DNA from 3 places in the Pseudomonas sp. YJ42 genome. Region 2 is predicted to be linked to each of the others. Evidence: predicted binding sites of a transcription regulator. Region 2 holds the regulator's gene; each other region holds the start of a gene.

Region 1 (4,810 bases), 1.9 Mb from region 2:
AGGGGAACGTGAAGGTGCGTTTGCCGTCGCCGTTCAGGTCATCGGGGTCGGCCAGCCGCATGAGGTCGACCACCTCTGTCTTGGGCACTTCCGCGCCACTGGCGACACCGCGGATGTCGATCAGGTAGATCTTCTTGAATGGAGTGCCGTTAGTGGCCGTCGCGCCATTGCGCTCGATAACCAAAAAGCGTGTCTCGTCGATCGCAGTCATTTCGCCGATGGCGAGTTCGGGCTCTTGCAGCCGGTAGAGCAACACCTTACCGGTGTAACGCTCCTGATTGATGTCGAACTCGTTGATGCGCAAGGTACCGGTTGCATCACCGCTGACGGTCTTCTCCAGCAACGCGTACAGTCGGTCCCCAATCGGATTGATCGCCATGCCTTCGAAACCGCCTGAGCCTTCCAGGTTCGCGGTTGCGCTTCCAGCCACCACATCGACATGCTGCGGCGCGTAGACGCCTGGCAGTGAGATGGCGCTGCGGGTGACGGTGCCCGACGCATCGGTCTTGATCAGGTAGGGTCCGAACTCGTCGCCAAACCACATCGCGCAATTCTTGTCACGGCGCACCGATTCGATGTCCAGGTCAGCGCCTGTCAGCAAGCGGCCGAACTCGATTGCACTGTCAACGCGTGGCCTGGAGTCGTCGTTGTAATAAAAGCGGTAATCGGCCTGTATCGGCAGCTCGAGCTTCTGGTTGATGTCGTTCAGAGTGAGGCGCGACGCGTGAGTGAAGCGAGCCAGTGGCGCACCGCTGAGATAATCGCTCGCACTGACATTCCCGCTCCCGCCCTTGGCCGAGCGGAAATCAGGCCGCACGCTATAAAGCCGCAACAGCGTATCTGCAGAGTTTGTCTGACCACCGAAGCCGTTGTCGGTCATGAATATGAAGCTGTTTTCATCCGCACCCGGCAGCACGGCGGAAAAACCCTGCACAGGCTGACGATTCTCATACGGGGGCACGAAGGTGCCGTAGGGGTTGGCGTTGGCCATCTGAGCCGATGTCGGACCGTCAGAGAAGGTGTCGGCAGGCATCATCGCCCAACCCACCAGGGTGTTGCTGCCGGCCATCGCAGCGGTGGAGATCGCAGCGGCCAGCGCCACGACCAGCGGCTTCGAGATTCCCATGAGCAGTGTCTCCATCCGGCGGAGCCGGCTAGCTGACGCTAGACCACTCAATTACGCGATGCAACTGGCCTCAAGCTGTCGTACTAGGCCACCCCGTGTCCACGTGCCGCCTGGGCGAGATGGAACCATGTAGGCGTATCCAGCTGCAGATCGGCTCCCTGCAAGGCCTCCTCGATGCGCTCCCAGCGCAGGCTACCGAGGATCGGCACTGGCTTGCCTGGCAGTTTACGCAGCCAGGCCAGGGCGACCTGATTGGCTGTGACGCCCAGCGCCGCGCCAACCTCTTCGAGCGCCTGCTGCAATTGAGGGCCGAAACGTCCACCTCCCATCGGTGACCAGGCCAGCACATGCAACCCTTCGCTTTCCATGGCGTGCAGCCGCCCATCCCACGCCGCCGACTGCGCCTGCAATGACAGCTCGATCTGGTTACAGCGCAGGGGCAGCTCGCGGGCCAGTATCTGGCAGTGCAGGAGTTCGGCGTTGGATACGCCAAGCCAGCCGATCTTGCCGCTGCCGACCAGATCGTCCAGCGCCCGGGCAACCTCGTCGACCCGCAGCAAGGGGTCTGGGCGATGTAGCAGAAAGCCATCCAGGCGTTCCACGCCCAGCCGCTTCAGCGAGCCCTCCACCGCCTGGGTGAGATAGTCCGCCTGGGTGTTGTAATGCTTGACCTGCCAGCGCGACCGGTCCTGCGCAGCCGGCACGATGTCGGCCTTGCCGATCAACTGGATCTGCTCGCGCAAGGCAGGGCGCAATTTCAAAGCGGCACCGAAATGCGCCTCGCATTCTCCCGCACCATAGATGTCGGCATGGTCGAAAGCGGTTACGCCGCGTTCCACGCAGCGTTCCAGGAAGCCGAGCAGCGCCTGAGGCTGCGCCAGTTCGGGGTATTGCATCAGGCGCATCATGCCCAGCAACAAAGGATGTTCGACGACCTTGTTCAAGTGATCTCCGCGATTCATCAGTGATTGAGGCAGGCGGCAAGGTTAACCGTGCCGAGGTTTGGACGTCGTACTGACCGAGCCCGCCACGCAAGGTTCGGCTCCGCTCGGTTGCACCAGTCGTTTTCAGATGGGCGACGGCAGACGAATCGCCCCAAAAAAGGGAGCGGGTTACGAGTACCGCACCCTTGTGGTTCGCGTGGACAAATAAGTCCGGTATGTAGGGTGAGCTCCAGCCCACCAAATACGGCAGTCAGCCCCGGCGCACTACCCGCTACACACCGCTGGCACGCAACCTGCTATGGGACAGGTATCGCCTGCCGAACGATTCGGCAGCGCATCCCGCCGGTCAACGAAGACCATCAGCCGCGAACGGCACGGGACGGGTGCTACGAGCAACGCCGCTCGAACCATCACCTCACAATTCTTGAATACCAGGCAAAGGCGCCTGGAGCTGCCCGACAGCTCCAGGCGCCTTTTTGTTTTTGTACGACGACGCCGAACAGGGCTTCGACGGAGGAACCGGTCATGAACGCAATCGTCACCCCGATCAAGAGTGAAACGCTGGTGGTCATCGGCAATGGCATGGTGGGGCATCACTGCGTCGAGCAGCTGGTCGAGCGCGGCGCCCTTGGCCAGTACCACATCCATGTCTACGGCGAAGAACGCCAGCGGGCGTACGACCGAGTTCATCTCTCCGAGTATTTCGGTGGCCGCGACGCCGAATCGCTGGCCATGTGCGAAGCCGATTACTACGCGGCCCACGGCGTACACATGCACCTCGGCGTGCAGGTGTTGGAGATCGACCGCGAGCGCAAGGAAGTGATCACCCGCGAAGGTCACCAGCCCTACGACAAACTGATCCTGGCGACCGGCTCCTACCCGTTCGTGCCGCCGATTCCAGGCGCCGAAGGCCACTCGCGCCTGGTCTACCGCACCCTGGACGATCTGGATTCGATTCGCGCCGCTGCCAACAACGCCAAGCGCGGCGTGGTCGTCGGTGGCGGCCTGCTCGGACTGGAAGCGGCCAACGCACTCAAGTCGCTCGGCCTCGAAGCCCATGTCGTCGAGTTCGCCCCGCGGCTGATGCCGGTACAGCTCGATGACGAAGGCGGCAAGGCGCTCAAGGCCCGTATCGAGGCGCTGGGCGTCGGCGTGCACCTGTCCCGCGCCACGCAGGAAATCGTCATCGGCGAGGAATACGCCTACCGCATGAACTTCCAGGACGGCGAATACCTGGAAACCGACTTGATCGTGTTCTCCGCCGGCATCCGCCCGCAGGACGCGCTCGGCCGCAGTGCCGAACTGGAAATCGCACCGCGCGGCGGTGTGGTGATCGATGCTGACTACCGCACCAGCGATCCCTCTATCTATGCCATCGGTGAGTGTGCCTCCTGGAACGGCATGGTCTTCGGTCTGGTCGCACCGGGCTACACCATGGCGCGCAACCTGGCCGCCCTGCTCTGCGGCGAGCCGCACCAGCTCTTCAGCGGTGCGGACATGTCGACCAAGCTCAAGCTGCTCGGTGTCGATGTCGGCTCCATCGGCGATGCCCACGCTGCCACGCCAGGCGCCAAGAGCTATCGCTTCATCGACGAAGCCAACGCCAGTTACCGCCGCCTGGTGCTGTCTGAAGATGGCAAGCGCGTCATCGGCGCCGTGCTGATCGGCGACAACAGTTATTACGACACCTTGCTGCAGTACGCACAGAACGGCATCAAGCTGCCGGCCGATCCGTCCAGCCTGATCCTACCCCTGTCCGATGGCGCACCGACGCTGGGCGCCGATGCCCTGCCGGACACCGCAACCATCTGCTCCTGCCACAACGTCACCAAGGGCGCAGTGTGCTGCCAGGTGGACGCCGGGATCACCGATCTTGGCGAGCTGAAAGCCGCGACCAAGGCCGGCACCGGCTGCGGTGGGTGCTCGGCCCTACTCAAGCAAGTGTTTGAGCACGAGCTGACCGCCCGTGGCATGGAAGTCGACAAAAGCTTGTGCGAACACTTCGCCCACACCCGTCAGGAGCTGTACGGCATCGTCCGGGTCGAGGGCATCATCAGTTTCGAGGAGCTGCTGGCCAAGCACGGCCGCGGTCACACCGGCTGCGATATCTGCAAGCCGGCGGTGGGCTCGATCCTCGCCTCCTGCTGGAACCAGCCGATCACCGACCCCGGGCTGATTCCGCTGCAGGACACCAACGACACCTTCATGGCGAACATGCAGAAGAACGGCACCTACTCCGTGGTACCGCGCATCGCCGGTGGTGAAATCACCCCAGACAAGCTGATCGCCCTCGGTGCGGTGGCCAAGAAATACGACCTCTACACCAAAATCACCGGCGGCCAACGCATCGACCTGTTCGGCGCTCAGCTGCATGAGCTGCCAGACATTTGGGGCGAGCTGATCGAGGCCGGTTTCGAGACCGGGCACGCCTACGGCAAGTCGCTGCGCACGGTGAAATCCTGCGTCGGCAGCACCTGGTGCCGCTACGGCGTACAGGACAGCGTCGGCATGGCGCTGCGCCTGGAGGATCGCTACAAGGGTTTGCGTTCGCCACACAAGATTAAATTTGGCGTTTCTGGCTGTACCCGCGAATGCGCCGAGGCGCAGAGCAAGGACATCGGCGTGATCGCCACCGAGAACGGCTGGAACCTCTACGTCGCTGGCAACGGCGGCATGCGTCCGCGCCACGCTGAGCTGTTCGCAACAGACCTCGATGACGAGACCCTGGTGCGCTACATCG
Region 2 (4,810 bases):
AAGGCCAGTGACGTCAGCCTGCTGACTCGCCCCGACCTTCATTCCTACAGGGGCTCCGATCTGCCGTGGCATGTGACCAGTGAGCGCGGTGAAGTCGGCCCACAGGGCGAGGAAGTCGAGTTGATCGACAACGTCAGGGTCGAGCGGAACGACGCCAAGGGACGCCCTACGATTATCACTTCCAGTCGAATGACGGTGTTTCCCGAGAAGGATTACGCCGAGACCCGCCAACCCGTTAGAATCGTCGCCGCAAACGGCGTAACGACCGCGACGGGTATGAAAGCGTACCTGAACGAAGGCAGGATGCTCCTGCTATCCAATGTAAGAGGCCAGCATGAGCTGCGTTAAGACCCTTCCTTTCCTGCTCGGTGTGAGCATTTTCCTGCTCGGCGCGAACGCCCATGCGCTCCCCGAGGACCGCAATCAGCCGATCCGCGTGCAGGCCGATACAGCGGAACTGGACGATCGACAGGGCGTTGCCGTGTATCGCGGCGACGTGGTCATCACCCAAGGCACCATGAAGATCACTGGCAATACGGTAACCATCACTCAGAACAAGAACGGTGATGTCGAGGTCTTCACCTCCATCGGCAAGCCCGCGTACTACGAGCAGAAGCCGGCAGCGGACAAGGAAATCGTCAAGGCGTATGGCCTGACCATCCAGTATTTCGCCGCCAACGAACGCATCGTGCTGATCGACCAGGCGAAAGTCGTGCAGGAAGGCAATACCTTCGAAGGCGAGAAAATCGTCTATGACACACAGCGGCAGATCGTCAATGCCGGCCGCGCCACCGATACCGATGTCACTACGCCGCGCCCTCGCGTGGACATGGTCATTCAGCCGCGCAAGAAGGACCAACAGGCCGCGGAGCAGACCGAGTAATGGCGATTCTCAAGGCCCAGCATCTGGCGAAAAGCTACAAAAGCCGACAGGTCGTGCGCGATGTAAGCCTGTCCATCGAAAGCGGGCAGATCGTCGGCCTGCTCGGACCGAACGGCGCCGGCAAGACCACCTGTTTCTACATGATCGTTGGCCTTGTCAAGGCCGACCAGGGACGAGTGCTGATCGACGACCAGGATGTGACCTACCTGCCTATGCATGGCCGTGCCCGGGCCGGCATCGGCTATCTGCCGCAGGAAGCCTCGATCTTTCGCAAGCTGTCGGTGACCGACAACATCATGGCGATCCTGGAAACCCGCAAGGATCTGGATCGCAGCGGTCGCCAACAGGCTCTGGAAGGGCTGCTGCAGGAATTCCACATCCACCACATCCGCGACAGCCTGGGTATGAGCCTGTCCGGCGGTGAGCGGCGCCGCGTCGAGATCGCTCGAGCATTGGCTACCGCACCCAAATTCATCCTCCTGGACGAACCTTTCGCCGGCGTCGATCCGATTTCGGTCGGGGACATCAAGCAGATCATCCACCATCTCAAAGCGAAGGGCATCGGCGTGCTCATCACCGACCACAACGTGCGCGAGACGTTGGATATCTGCGAAACCGCCTACATTGTCAACGACGGCCAACTGATTGCCGAGGGCAACGCGGAAACGATCCTGGCCAATCAGTTGGTCAAGGAAGTCTACCTCGGACACGAATTCCGACTCTGATGCCAATTTTTCCATCGAGGCGAACATCTAGGGCTAGGCAAAGGCTTCGTTAGCAGGCATATAATTTGCTTACATTGGCGCCCGCGGCGTCAGCGAAATCGGAACAGGCGCGGTTGCGCCGGCAAACAAGGTTCGAAGTCCTCTGCCATGAAACCATCGCTAGTCCTGAAGATGGGCCAGCAGCTGACGATGACACCGCAGCTGCAACAAGCCATACGACTGCTCCAATTGTCCACGCTCGATCTCCAGCAGGAGATTCAGGAAGCACTGGACTCGAATCCCATGCTCGAGCGTGAAGAGGACGGAGACGACTTCGACAACTCCGATCCGATGGCCGAGTCCATCGAAAAGAAGCCGGAAAGCACTTCGAGCGAACAGAGCGAGCCGGATAACCATTACGAAGAGCCCATCAACACGGTGGAGAACCTCGAGGAAGGCGACTGGGGCGATCGCATCCCTGAAGAGCTTCCGGTAGACACCGCCTGGGAAGATATCTATCAGACCAGCGCCAGCAGCCTTCCCAGCAGTGATGACGACGAATGGGATTTCACCACCCGCACCTCCTCCGGAGAGAGCCTGCAAAGCCATCTGCTTTGGCAACTCAATCTCGCCCCGATGAGCGACACCGATCGCCTCATTGCAGCCACCCTGATCGACTGCATTAACCCCCAGGGCTATCTCGACGAAACCCTCGAGGAAGTCCTTGAGTCTTTCGATCCTGAACTCGAAATCGAGCTCGACGAAATCGAAGTGGTACTACGCCGCATCCAGCAATTCGAACCTGCCGGGATCGGTGCGCGTGATTTGCGCGAATGCCTGCTGCTGCAACTGCGCCAGCTCCCCGAGCGGACCCCTTGGCTGGGCGAGGCGATGCGGCTGGTGAGTGACCATCTGGACACCCTCGGTGGACGCGACTACAGCCTGCTGATGCGCCGAATGAAGCTCAAGGAAGACGAGCTGCGTCAGGTCATCGACCTCATTCAAACACTCAATCCACGGCCCGGCTCGCAGATCGAAGCAGGCGAGCCCGAGTATGTCGTGCCCGACGTGATCGTGCGCAAGCACAATGGCCGCTGGCTGGTCGAACTGAACCAAGAGGCGATGCCGCGCCTGCGGGTAAATCCGCAGTATGCCGGCTTCGTCAAGCGTGCCGACTCCAGCGCCGACAACACGTTCATGCGCAACCAGCTGCAGGAAGCGCGCTGGTTCATCAAGAGCCTCCTCAGTCGCAACGAGACGCTGATGAAGGTCGCCACGCAGATCGTCGAGCATCAGCGTGGCTTCTTCGAGCATGGCGATGAAGCCATGAAGCCGCTGGTATTGCATGACATCGCCGAGGCGGTAGGCATGCATGAGTCGACGATCTCGCGGGTCACGACCCAGAAATATATGCACACGCCTCGCGGCATCTACGAGCTGAAATATTTCTTCTCCAGCCACGTCAGTACGGCCGAAGGTGGCGAGTGCTCTTCTACCGCCATACGCGCGATCCTCAAGAAGCTGGTCGCCGCGGAAAACCCGAAAAAGCCATTGAGCGACAGCAAGATCGCTGGTTTACTGGAGGCACAGGGTATTCAAGTTGCACGCCGCACCGTCGCCAAGTACCGCGAATCACTCGGTATTGCGCCGTCCAGCGAGCGTAAGCGGTTGATGTAAATGCCAGGCGACCTGGTCGATTTCTTCCGGTGGCGGGTGCTCAGCTCGCCAATTCGCACGTGGCAAAAAGGAGATGCAGTATGCAAGTCAACATCACTGGCCTTCACCTGGAAATCACAGAAGCCCTGCGTGACTACGTCGAGGAAAAATTCGACAGACTGGAACGGCACTTCGACCGCATCATTGCCGTCCAGGTGATTCTCCAGGTCGAAAAGCTCAAGCAGAAGGCCGAAGCCACGCTGCACGTAGCCGGGCGCGAAGTCGTCGCCAACGCCGAACACGCAGATATGTACGCCGCCATAGACCTGCTTGCCGACAAGCTCGACCGGCAGCTTATCAAGCACAAAGAAAAACAGCTCGACCATAACCAGGGCGTCCTAGCTCGCTGACCCATCATGATCCGAATCGAAAACATTCTGACCCCCGGTCGTTCCTTGGTGAACGTACCGGGCGGCAGCAAGAAACGCGTCCTGGAACAGATCGCCAAGGTGCTCGGCCAAGACCTTCCAGACCTGGACTCCCAAGCCATCTTCGAGAGCTTCATCGCCCGCGAAAAACTTGGCTCCACCGGCTTCGGCAACGGAATTGCCATCCCCCATTGCCGCATGCCCGGCTGTACATCACCGCTCAGCGCGGTGCTGCGGCTCGATGCGCCAGTGGACTTCGATGCCATCGACGGCGCGCCGGTCGATCTGCTATTCGTGCTGTTGGTGCCGGAAGCGGCGACCGACGAACACCTCGAACTGCTTCGTCAGATCGCCAGCATGCTGGACCGCGAGGACGTTCGTGAACGTTTACGCCAGGCCCCAACGGGACAGCATCTGTATCAGGCTATCGTCGATATTCAGAGCGGTCGCTAGCGCAACGGCATTGCCTACGCTGAGTGAGGAAAGAGACGTGCCTTCTATCTGCCCACACCCAACCCGCCTGCGCTACGTACTGCAAGGCGTTCGAGCCCCCGCTCTGCCGGACCTCTTGCTGCGATGCGCCTGATCATCGTCAGTGGTCGGTCCGGGTCGGGCAAAAGCACGGCGCTCGACGTGCTCGAGGATAACGGCTTCTACTGCATCGACAACCTTCCCGCGGGCCTGCTGCCGGAGTTGGCGGAACGTGCATTGCTGCATACGGAGCTGCTGCAGCCGCAGGTCGCGGTATCTATCGACGCGCGTAATCTGCCGAGCCAGCTGAAGCGCTTTCCGGAACTACTCGAAGATGTCCGCGCCCGCTATATCCAGTGCGACGTGCTGTATCTCGATGCGGCGGACGAGACGCTGCTCAAGCGCTTCTCGGAAACGCGACGGCGACATCCACTGACCAATCAGAATCGCTCCCTGGCCGAAGCCATTCTTGACGAAGAGCTGCTACTGGCGCCCATCATCGACCACGCCGATCTGAAGATCGACACAACGCACCTGAACCTCTATCAGCTACGTGACACGCTGAAACTGCGCCTGCTGAACAAACCTGAGCCGGGCACGGCGTTTCTCTTCGAGTCTTTTGGTTTCAAACGAGGCATGCCAGTGGACGCCGACCTGGTGTTCGACGT
Region 3 (4,810 bases), 780 kb from region 2:
ACTGCCGGACGATGCGCTTGACCAGCGGCAGATACTGCATCAGCCAGCGCTGTTCGGCGGCCGGTGCGAACACCGAGGGGCCGGCCGGCGTAGCGCCATAATAGTCGACGGGGCAAATGGCACTCATGGCGGGGCCTTTACTGCACGATCAGCTTGTTGACCAGCACGTGCTTGAACGGCACTGCTGCGTTCTTGCTGGCAAAGTCGGCGAACAGGGCCGTTTCTAGACGCTCCTGTAACTCACCGATCTTCAGCCCGCGTAACTCATCGAAGGGCAGGGACGACAGGTAGCCCACCACCGAGTTGCGCACGATGGGCTCGGCTTGCTCGAATTTCGGCGGCTCGTCCGATGCGTCTGCCTGCAACGCCAGGTCCAGCACGAAGTAGTGCTCGCGACCGTCGCCACGCACGCTGACGATGACTTTCTGCACCGGGAAGAACACGTATTCCGAGGGCTCGACAGATTCAACCACGGCGGTTTCCTCGGAAACCGTACCTTCGATGCCAGGCTTGAGCAGCCAGTAGCTGACACCAACGCCACCGGCAACGGTCAGGACGTTGAGCAGCAGCATCAGCAGGACGAGACGGGGGGTCGACATAACACACTCACAGTTGGCTAATTGGGTTGAATCGGGTCAAACGGTGATCAATACGTCACGGGCGCGGCCGTTCTCCCGGCGCTGTTCCTGCTCCGCCGGCCGGGCTGCCAGCGGCGGCTCCTCACCGGGCAACGTTGCCCGCTGATCGCGTCGGCCCTGCTGACCGCCGCTGTCGGCACCCACCTGCACGTTGACCTGTACGAAGTGCTGACCGACCAGCTCCTGGCGCAGGCGATCGCTGGTCTGCTGCAGCAGCCTCGCCACGTCGGCGTTCGCCGCGCTCAGCTGCACGTTCAGCCGGCCCGACTCGTGGCTGAGCAGGATTTCCATGCTGCCCAGCTCCGGCGGGTCGAGGCGGATGGTGGCGCTCTGAATCTTCTGCTGGATCTGCAAATCGACGTTTTCACGCAGGGCATGCAACATCTGCTCGCCCCACTTGGCTTCCGGCGCCTGCAGCTTCAGCCCACGATCAGCGCCTTGCACCAGCGGCGCCTGACCTCTCTCGACGGCCCCGGCAAGCGGTTCCCCGGCGTCTAGGGACTCGGTCGCATTCAGCTGCGGTTCCAATGATGCCGTCGGCAAGACATCGGTCAGCGCTGGCGTTGACAGGCCTGGCGCCATCTCGGCGACAGGCTTCGGCATGGGCGACGCGGTCAGGCTCGCCCCGCTGGTCTTGCCGTGAAAGCCGCCCAGTAGGTCCAGCGGGTCGGCCGTCAACGCTTGATCGGCCTCGGACTCCTGCTCACCAAGAGGCGAAGACCCGGGTATCCAGGCCAGCAGCTCATCGATCAAGGGCGCGGCAGCCTCCACCGAAGCCGGCGCGACCGGCTCGGGCACCGCCTCCAGTTGCGCCGCGTCGCGCGCCTGGATCTCGGCGAGTTGCTGGTCGATCATGCTCAGCAACCACTGTTCGGGGGTCAGCTCTCGCGCCGCTTCGGCGCCTTGAGCCGCATCGCCACCCAACCGCAGCACCTGCCCCTGCTCGGTCGGCAGCGCCGCCGGTGCATCAGGCATCCAGACCGCAGTCGGCTCGGTCGAACGCGCCTCGGTTTCACGAGAGGCCAGTCGCATGCGCTCACCGAAAGCATGGACGGCGCGCTCCGTCACCTGGCGCCCTTCGACGGACTTGCCGCCCTGGCTCACGCGGGCGGGCGTCGGCATGGCCGACCCGGCACTCTCGGCAGCCGCGCGTGCGGTTGGAATCGACTGGATCATCCCCGGTCTCCGGCTTGGAACATATCGATACGCTGGTAAGCGGCACGCCCCTCGGCGTACTCCAGATGGTTCAGCAGCAACAGGCGCAGGCGTTCGCATTCGTCGGCGCAGGCTTGCAGACCTTCGCCATGCAGCTGCTTGAGGCGGCTTTTCGCCAATCGTGTGGGCTCGTCCTGCTCCAGCCGACCGGCCAGCGCTTCGAGGCACTGGCGGATCGCGGCATCGATCGTCGCAACCGCTGTCCAGTCATTGGCCTGCAACGCCTGTTGCAGCTGCCCATGCAGCGCCATCAGGCGTTCGCTGTCATTTACGGGCGGCACTGACGCCCTCCCAGCCTTCACGCAGGATGCCGAGCAGATTGATCACCTCATCCAGGCCTTCCAGCGACAGCGTTACGCTGACGTCGGAGAGCCGGTAGATGCAGTATTCGTAGAGCCGCGCCAGGCCCTGCACGACCTCTCCGCCGCCCTCTTCGTCGAGCGCACCGTTGAGGCCGTTAAGGATGTTCATGCACTTCTCCAGGGAAATGCCCTTCTGCTGATAGCGCTTGTGCTCGATGTGTCCACGGGCGCGAGCCAGTTCGTCGAGCAGGCCGTCCATCAGCACCAGCACCAGCTCGTAAGGCGATGCGGAGGCCGCGCGGGCTTCGAGGTCTACCGCGCGGTAGCTGTCGTAACTGTCGTTTTGGAGATAAGGATTCATCCGAACAATCCGTAGGTCTGTTCCATGCTCTGCATGGTTTGCATCATGGAGGTGAACTGTCTGAGGTAGCGGCTGTAGTGGTTGTCGTACTGCTGCTGAAGATTGTCGAACTGCTCATCGATGCGGCGCAGGCTCATGTCCAGCGTGTCCATGCGGTTTTTCAGCATGCCGTTGGTGCTGCTGGTGTAGCTGGCGACGGTCTTGTCGATGCTGTCGAGCAGGTTGTCCTTGCCGGTGAACAGTGCCTCGAAACCTTCCGGATCGTTGGCGACTGCGGCCTCGAAACGCGTGGCGTCAATGCTCAGCTTGCCGTTGCGATCGGCGCTGATGCCGAACTCGACCAGACTCTTGCCGCCGAAGTCGGTACGCAGCAGGCCATTCAGGCGACTCTCGATGGAGCGCACGCTGGAATCGCCGGCCAGGGCGCCACGGGCGCTGCTGTCGCTACCGCTGGCGGTCAGCGAATCGAAGCTTGTCATCAGGCTGTTGAAGGCATCGATGAAGCTCTGCGCCTTGGCCTTGGTCCCAGCCTTGTCCTGGCCGACGGTGACGGTCAACGGTGCATCGCCCGCCGCATGCACTTTGCTGACGGTCATGCTGACGCCGTCGATGACGTCGGTGAAAGTATTGCTGGCACTGGTGAGCTCGATGCCGCCGGCGCCGTAGCTGCCGCCCAGGCGAATCAGGGCATCCTGCGCTGTGGACAGCGTGGTAGTGGTGGCTGCCGCATTGCCGGCTACATCCAGGGTGAAGCCGTTGGCCGCACCGCTTTTCTCGCTGGTCACCACCAGATTGACCGCGCCGTTGCTGCGCACCAATGTGGCCTGGGCGCCTAGCCCTGCCGCGTTGATGGCCTTGGCCGCGTCATCGAGGGTGGCGTAGCTGCTCAGATCGAAAGCCTGAGCGTTGAGCGTGAGGGTGCCGCTCAGGCTGCCGTCGACCAGCCCCTGCACCGCCACCTGCTGCTTGCCGGCCAGGCGCTCGACATAAAAATCATAGGTACCGGCCGTCGCGGTAGTGCCCACGGTGGCCGTGGCGAAACCCTCCTGGCTGAAGGTCGCGCTGTTGGTCAGCATGCTCGACGTACGGCTGTTGAGCTTGGTCATCGCCGACTTGAAGGTGGTCAGCGAGGTACGCAGCGAGCTCAACGCATCGCGCTGCGCCTTGTAGCGCGTTTCGTTGCGGTTAAGCCGATCCAACGAAGACTGAACTTCGTAGGTCGCCAACTGCGTCGACATCTGCTGTACGTAATCGGAATCTATAGCCATCACCATCCCCTCTTGATGCTTGCAGAGCAGATTGCATGCCAGGTCTCAAAGCCCCGTGATACGGGCATCTCAGCCAATGGCATGCAGAAAAGGAACTTCCGCAACGCGGCAGGACGAGGAAACGGGGAAGTACCGTTTCCGCCTACTGCTAGGGCGGAACATCTGTCTGTAAAGGCGACGGTGGGGATGGTTTTGTTAAGGAATCAATCCGAGCGACACGACCCGGTGCCGTCTTACCGGTCGGGTGGTTGGTTAGCGCAGGATCGAAGGTAGCCGTAGGGCGGATGCGCTTTTCACAGCCGCTGTTTTGCTGGCGGAAACGCGGCGCGGTCTGCGCTACGACTTCTGCGAGACGAGGTGGGCCACGGCGCTGAGTAGCTTGCGCCTCAGTAGGCCTGAGGCGAATAGAGCCGGGCATCCTGACTGCCGACAAGCAGCTGCTGCAGGATATCGTGGTGCATGGCGAGCAGCTTGCCGTTGTGCTCGTTGAATTGCTGGCACTGCACAGCGAGGTCGCCGACCTGCCGCCAATGCCGCTGCAAGGATTCACCCCGCTCGCCCGTGCAGCTGGACAACAGGCGACGCATGCCGACGCCCGAGGTTTCCAGACGGAAGGCGGCCAGCACCTTGCTGCGACGTTGAGCACGCGCAGCAATGGCCTCGACGCGGACGGTGATTTGCAGATTGATCCGATTGATCTCCAGGACATCGCGTTCCAGCAGACGTCCGTAGAGCTCCTGCATCAGCTCACGCAAGGCGAGGTAATCGCCGCAATCTTGCTGCAGATCGTCATCGACGACGGCCAGCAGCTTCTCGCGCTGGCTCACGCATCGTTACCGCGGTGATAGCTGAGCATGCTGCTGGCCAGCTCACCCACGTCAGTGGATATCTCGCCGCGCTGCAACGCTTGCTTGATGGCCGCTACCCGGTCCAGATCGACCTCGGGCATGGCGCGCAGCGCGTCGTGCATCTGCTCCAGCGGCAGACTTTCGGCCTGACGTGCGGCCGGCTGCGCGGCGGGGCGAA

What was found. The regulator sigma-54, encoded in region 2, starts transcription at its own class of promoters, with help from an activator protein. The targets are predictions, from matches to a motif close to ANTGGCATNNANNTTGCTNT.
Region 1: nirB (nitrite reductase large subunit NirB) is a predicted target of sigma-54. The motif match lies at 2,351-2,370, and genes of this name have one in related genera.
Region 3: fliD (flagellar filament capping protein FliD) is a predicted target of sigma-54. The motif match lies at 3,808-3,827, and genes of this name have one in related genera.

The regions. Positions count from the first base shown of each region.
Region 1 is NZ_CP178378.1:65,323-70,132, reverse strand. It holds gene ACL0K2_RS00325 (esterase-like activity of phytase family protein) at 1-1,126, opposite strand, end outside; gene ACL0K2_RS00320 (aldo/keto reductase) at 1,210-2,034, opposite strand; gene nirB (nitrite reductase large subunit NirB) at 2,596-4,810, shown strand, end outside.
Region 2 is NZ_CP178378.1:1,982,112-1,986,921, forward strand. It holds gene lptC (LPS export ABC transporter periplasmic protein LptC) at 1-348, shown strand, start outside; gene lptA (lipopolysaccharide transport periplasmic protein LptA) at 335-883, shown strand; gene lptB (LPS export ABC transporter ATP-binding protein) at 883-1,608, shown strand; gene ACL0K2_RS08940 (RNA polymerase factor sigma-54) at 1,756-3,264, shown strand; gene hpf (ribosome hibernation-promoting factor, HPF/YfiA family) at 3,345-3,653, shown strand; gene ptsN (PTS IIA-like nitrogen regulatory protein PtsN) at 3,660-4,124, shown strand; gene rapZ (RNase adapter RapZ) at 4,248-4,810, shown strand, end outside.
Region 3 is NZ_CP178378.1:2,763,168-2,767,977, forward strand. It holds gene ACL0K2_RS12660 (FliA/WhiG family RNA polymerase sigma factor) at 1-127, opposite strand, end outside; gene fliL (flagellar basal body-associated protein FliL) at 138-599, opposite strand; gene ACL0K2_RS12670 (flagellar hook-length control protein FliK) at 636-1,814, opposite strand; gene ACL0K2_RS12675 (hypothetical protein) at 1,811-2,134, opposite strand; gene fliS (flagellar export chaperone FliS) at 2,118-2,516, opposite strand; gene fliD (flagellar filament capping protein FliD) at 2,513-3,784, opposite strand; gene flgN (flagellar protein FlgN) at 4,171-4,611, opposite strand; gene flgM (flagellar biosynthesis anti-sigma factor FlgM) at 4,608-4,810, opposite strand, start outside.